Linked DNA regions of Butyricimonas faecalis. The main gene of each other region encodes a partner of the protein of the gene in region 2 in a complex. Links are inferred from orthologs where the notes say so. Each region holds a gene or a part of one and is shown on either strand. Other genes may lie near its edges.

Region 1 (3,187 bases), 720 kb from region 2 along the record:
AAACACGTGAGGACGTTTGCCCCCGATTGAATTCCCACATCCCCGGTCAATCACCCATCCCTCGTCCATCAACTCTTCAATCATGCGACTAACTGTGGGCGTGGTCACGTTTGTCAAACGACAAATTTCAGGCTTGGACAACTCTCCCATCCGGTAAAGGAACCCGATAATTGCCTTCTTCTGCAAGTATCGTTTCTCCTTCAATCCCGGTAGTGAACCTTTATTTATGGTATTCGAGTCATTCATAGCTCTCCGTTTTCAAAAAAATCGTGTTTATCGTCCCACAAATATACAAATACTTTCTAAAATATTTACGTAAGTCATATTAAAAATGAAAAATATTTTTTATTCGATTCCAAATTCAAGAAAAAAAGCGACATACAGATTCCCGACACGCGCTCCCTGCAAGCATGTTGCCTCCCGACAGCATGATCGCATTCAACAATTACATTCTTTAATAACAAAAAAACTCATTTTACAAAAGAAAGTTTTATTCCTATCCAATAAAAATCTATCTTTGCCCCTCGAAAAAGTGGAAAGATTTGGCTGATTGCAACCACGGAAAAAAAGCGCTAAAATGCATATTAATTCTGAATTCAACCATCCATGTACTTTCCTATAGTTTAATTTACGATTTATGATTTACGATTTCCCGGGATAAACATCCGAAATCTTTAAATCTAAAATCTTTAAATCTAAAATGAATTATGGGATATTTATTTACATCTGAATCTGTATCGGAAGGTCACCCCGACAAAGTGGCAGACCAGATTTCCGATGCCGTACTTGACAAAATCATTGCCTTTGACCCGGATGCCAAAGTAGCTTGCGAGACTTTGGTGACAACCGGACAAACCATTATTGCCGGGGAAATCAAAACCAAAACGTATGTCGACGTGCAACAAATTGCCCGGGAAGTGATTAACCGCATCGGCTACACGAAAAGCGAATACATGTTTGACGGGAACAGTTGTGGCGTGCTGAGCGCCATTCACGAACAATCCCCTGACATCAATCGCGGTGTCGTTCGGGAAGACCCCATGGAACAGGGAGCCGGAGACCAGGGCATGATGTTCGGTTACGCTTGTAACGAGACGGACAACTATATGCCGCTATCTCTCGAACTATCACATGTATTATTGTACGAACTGGCACAAATCCGCAAAGAGGGTCAAGAGATGACCTACCTGCGTCCGGACTCCAAATCGCAGGTGACCATCGAATACGGGGAAGACAATAAACCCGCACGGATTCACACCATCGTGATCTCCACTCAACACGACGAGTTTGTCAAAGCCACGACTCCCACCCCGGAAGCACAACTGGAAGCCGACGCTCAAATGGTGGATCAAATCCGTTGGGACATCATCAACATCTTGCTGCCGAGAGTAAAACGGCAATTACCGGAACGAGTGCAAGCTCTCTTCGACGAGAACCTGATTCTTCACGTAAACCCTACCGGGAAATTCGTGATCGGCGGTCCTCACGGGGACACGGGGCTTACCGGAAGAAAAATCATCGTTGACACCTACGGGGGAAAAGGCGCACACGGGGGAGGTGCTTTCTCCGGGAAAGATCCATCCAAAGTGGACCGTTCGGCCGCTTACGCCGCTCGTCACATTGCCAAAAACATGGTAGCAGCTGGAATTGCCGATGAAATATTGATACAGATTTCGTACGCTATCGGTATTGCACGCCCCGTCGGTGTGTTCGTGAACACTTACGGAACTGCCAAGGTGAACTTGAGCGATGCTGCCATTGCCGAAAAAATCACCTCTATCTTTGACCTGCGTCCCAAAGCCATCGAGGAACGCTTGAAACTCCGTAACCCGATTTACCAGGAAACGGCAAGCTACGGCCACATGGGACGTACTCCCAGAATCGTGAAAAAAGTTTTCACTTCAAATTATTGGCCGACAGTAGAAAAAGAAGTAGAACTTTTCACGTGGGAGAAACTGGATTATATCGAAAAGATCAAAGAGGCATTTCTATAAATGGTCTATCCTTACGCTAGGATAGACACGGCACTTGTACATTATAAACACGGCATGGACACTGAAGTATGTCCATGCCGTGTTTATAATGTACAAGCGCTCCCATGGTGCCTTAGCCCGAGAAACACCTCGCTAATCTCTTCTTCCTAAATAAATCATGATATAATATAACAAGGTCGCCAGAGAAGAAAGTGCGGCAATTACATAAGTATAGGCAGCCCATTTCAGCGCATCCTTAGCACTCTCTTGCGATTCGTAAGTCGTGATACCGGAATTACGCAACCAAGCCAAAGCCCGATGACTGGCATCAATCTCCACGGGTAAAGTAATAATACTAAACAACGTTGTCATCCCAAAAAGAGCGATACCGATCAACAACAAATTGGGGAACGTGTCAACCAAAAGAATTCCGGCCAACAAGATCCATTGCACCCAATGCGAAGCAAAGCTCACCACCGGTACCAAAGCCGAACGTAATTGCAACATACTATATGCTTGCGCGTGCTGCAAAGCATGACCGCATTCATGGGCGGCAACAGCGGCGGCTGCCACATTGGCACCGTAATATACTTCATGACTTAAATTAATCGTCTTGTTCGCGGGATTATAGTGATCCGTCAATTGTCCTTCCACGCTACCGATCTTCACCCCCTGCACGCCATTGTCCCGCAACATTTTTTCTACCACGTCACGCCCGGTCATCCCGTTGGCCGTGGGGATTTTCGAATACTTTTTAAAACGAGATTGCAACTGGCTGCTCACCAACCAGCTCAACAAGGTAAACCCGATAAATATAATCCAAATTAAAGGTAATCCTATCATATTCAAATCATCAATTAAAGTTTTTCCAAAGATATACAAAAAATGCGCCATCGCCCTAGAGCCTGGTACATAAAAAATACTAACACGCACTTTCTGCATTTATTTTTATCAAGAATGACATTCTCTATTGTTTTTTTAGAAAATCTTCACTAATTTGTAACCCTCGAATCATTCGAAGAGTTAATACGTTTACAATATTAATCTAAACCGTATTATAATGAAAACCTATAAACCTAACGAAATTAAAAACATCGCGCTCGTGGGTAGTGCCGGATCCGGTAAAACCACGCTAGCGGAAGCCATGATGTATGAGGGCGGGGTCATCCCGCGCAGAGGTAGCATTAGTGCAAAAAACACGTCATCCGACTACC
Region 2 (3,307 bases):
TGGCCAGTACCCACATGACCCCGAAGAGGTTGAACAGGAAATGAGCGAACGCGGCTCTTTTGGCTGTCGTGTTGGCAACCATGGCGGCAAGGTTTGCCGTGATCGTGGTTCCGACGTTTTCTCCTAAAACCATGGAAGCAGCGATGTCGTACCCGATCCAGCCGTTAGCACACATGACCAAAGTCAGTGCCATCGTGGCAGATGATGATTGTATCAAGATGGTCAGCACCGTTCCGATAATCATGAACAAGATGTAAGAACCATAACCTAAATCCGTGTAATTATGTAGAAAATTCAGAATCTCGGGATTTTCATGAATGTTCGGCATGTTTTCCTGCAGGAAGTTCAAGCCAATGAATAGAAGTCCGAAACCGATAATCAATTCCCCCCAGCTCTTGCGTATCCGTTTGGCCGAGAAAAGCAGGGGCAGACTCAACCCGATCAAGGGGAGAGAAAGACTCACCATGCTGATCTTGAATCCCAAGATGGAGATGAGCCATGCCGTGAACGTGGTTCCCACGTTGGCACCCATGATGACCCCGATAGAACCGACGAGGTCGAGTAAGCCGGCATTAACAAAACTGACAACCATTACGGTAGTGGCTGAAGAACTCTGGATGATGGTGGTGATTAACAAACCTGTGATCACACCTTTCACGCGATTGGATGTCATTGCGGCGAGGATGGTCCTCATTTTATTACCCGCTACCTTTTGCAAGGCTTCACTCATCATCTTCATACCGAAGAGGAACACACCCAATGATCCGATCAACTGCAAGAAATCGAGAATCGTGTAATTCATAAAATCATGTTATTGTAATAAATTGAATTTGCGGTCGTAAAGGTATATAAAGTAAATAAAAAAAAGCCCCGGAAAGGGGCTTTTTTTATCTAAATTCCTCGATGATTACATCATTCCCGGCATTCCGCCACCCATCGGCGGCATCGCAGGTGCAGGATTTTCTTGTTTTTCTTCTACCAACACGCATTCGGTGGTCAAGAACATTCCGGCGATAGAAGCGGCGTTCTCCAAAGCAACTCTCGCAACTTTCTTCGGATCGATAACTCCCGTCTTCATCAAGTGTTCGTAAACACCCGTACGAGCGTTATAACCGAAGTCTTTCTTACCTTCTCTTACTTTGTTTACAACCACGGCACCCTCTACTCCGGCGTTAGCGGCAATTTGACGAAGCGGCTCTTCGATAGCGCGTTTGATGATTTCGATACCGGTGGTCTCGTCTTCGTTCTCGCCTTTCAATTTTTCAAGGCTTTCGATAGCACGGATGTAAGCTACACCACCTCCGGGAACGATACCTTCCTCGATAGCGGCACGGGTTGCACTCAACGCGTCATCGATACGGTCTTTCTTCTCTTTCATTTCGATTTCAGAAGCGGCACCCACGTAAAGTACGGCAACTCCTCCGGCTAATTTAGCCAGTCTTTCCTGTAATTTCTCTTTATCGTAGTCGGAAGTAGAATGTTCGATCAATTTCTTGATTTGATTTACACGTTCCGCGATAGCTTCTTTTGAACCGCAACCGTTCACGATCGTGGTATTTTCTTTGTCGATGGTAACTTTGTCAGCACATCCCAACATGTCGATCGTGGCCGTTTCCAATTTCAAACCTTTCTCTTCAGAGATCACGACACCACCTGTCAATATGGCAATGTCTTCCAGCATTTCTTTTCTACGGTCTCCGAATCCGGGAGCTTTTACGGCTGCAATCTTCAACGAACCTCTCAAACGGTTTACTACTAGAGTAGCCAAAGCTTCGCTTTCAACGTCTTCTGCGATGATCACCAAAGAACGTCCGGCTTGAGCAACCGGTTCCAAAAGCGGAAGAAGTTCTTTCATCGTGGAAACTTTCTTGTCATAAAGCAAAATGTACGGTTTCTCGAATTCTGCGTTCATTTTCTCCGTATCAGTTACGAAATAAGGAGAAATATAACCGCGGTCAAATTGCATACCTTCAACTACTTTCACTTCAGTCTCGGTTCCTTTGGCTTCTTCTACCGTGATCACACCTTCTTTGGTCACTTTTTCCATGGCCTCTGCGATCAATGAACCGATGTTGTCATCTCCATTGGCAGAAATACGGGCAACTTGACGGATTTTGTCATAGTTTTCCCCAACGGCTTCTTTTTGTGCTTCCAAGCTTTTTACAACTTCAGCAACAGCCTTGTCGATACCTCTCTTCAAATCCATCGGGTTTGCTCCGGCAGTTACGTTTTTCAAGCCCACGTTGATAATGGATTGAGCCAAGATCGTTGCTGTTGTGGTTCCATCTCCGGCGTCATCACCTGTTTTAGATGCCACTTCTTTTACCATTTGTGCACCGATGTTTGCATACGGATCAGAAAGTTCGATCTCTTTTGCCACGGAAACACCGTCTTTAGTAATGTGCGGGGCACCGAATTTTTTCTCGATTACCACGTTACGTCCTTTGGGGCCAAGCGTTACTTTCACCGCGTTAGCCAATTCGTCAACACCCTTTTTCAATAAATCGCGGGCTTCAACATTAAATTTTATCTCTTTTGCCATAACCGTTTTCTAATTTTAAATTTTTAATTTTAGATTGAAAATGGGATCACTTGAAATTCGTTTTCCATTTTCCATTCTCAATGATTAAAGAACCACCAGAATGTCTGATTGATTCATCACCAGGTACTTCTTGTCGTCGATATGAACTTCAGTTCCTGAATATTTACCGAATAAAACAGAGTCACCTACTTTGATTTCCATCGGTTCGTCGTGTTTGCCTTTCCCGGTTGCTACTACGATACCTTTTTGTGGTTTCTCTTTTGCAGAATCAGGGATAATGATTCCTGATGCAGTTTTAGTTTCTGCCTCTACCGGCTCTACAATGATTTTGTTAAGAACTGTCTTAAGTGCCATAATTCTTAATATTTAAAAGTTTATTATTAATTAAATTCTTTTTTCAATTCAAAATTACGCTTAGAGAAGAGCATAATTCGTGCCAAACAAAAAAATGTCAGTATGACTGACATACTGACATTTTTTTGTGCCGATTCTGAGAATCGTTATTCTTATTCTTGTGAAGTCGTGTTATTCTCTTCACCTGTTGTAGTGGTCGTGTTGTTGTTATTCATCGTCCCGAAATCAGGAATGGCCTGTGTTCCCGGAACTGCAGTATTGATTTGCTCTTGAATAGCAGATTTTTGTCCGGCTTGTTCACCTCTGGGGAGTACCATGGCAGATACAATACATAAAACAAGCATTGCCCCAGCTAATGTCCATGTCGCTTTTTCCAAGAAGTCGGTTGTCTTTCTTACACCCATGATTTGG

Evidence for each region.
Region 1: the proteins of groL (region 2) and metK are in contact, whole or in part, in a cryo-EM structure (PDB 8P4O), measured with the Escherichia coli proteins. The link is inferred for Butyricimonas faecalis from one-to-one orthologs.

Annotation. Positions count from the first base shown.
Region 1 is NZ_CP032819.1:4,162,740-4,165,926, reverse strand. Bases 1-2,850 are described here. They hold metK (methionine adenosyltransferase), read left to right. Parts: upstream 1-707; coding sequence 708-1,994; downstream 1,995-2,850. Other genes in these bases: D8S85_RS17825 (zinc metallopeptidase), read right to left, coding at 2,127-2,816; D8S85_RS17835 (ROK family transcriptional regulator), read right to left, coding at 1-246. Outside these bases: D8S85_RS17820 (elongation factor G), read left to right, coding at 3,034-3,187. UniProt on the Escherichia coli protein: Catalyzes the formation of S-adenosylmethionine (AdoMet) from methionine and ATP.
Region 2 is NZ_CP032819.1:3,441,003-3,444,309, forward strand. The notes cover bases 226-3,195. They hold groL (chaperonin GroEL), read right to left. Parts: upstream 2,543-3,195; coding sequence 908-2,542; downstream 226-907. Other genes in these bases: D8S85_RS14560 (Na/Pi cotransporter family protein), read right to left, coding at 226-802; D8S85_RS14570 (co-chaperone GroES), read right to left, coding at 2,627-2,896; secG (preprotein translocase subunit SecG), read right to left, coding at 3,049-3,195. Also shown: more of D8S85_RS14560, read right to left, coding at 1-225; more of secG, read right to left, coding at 3,196-3,307.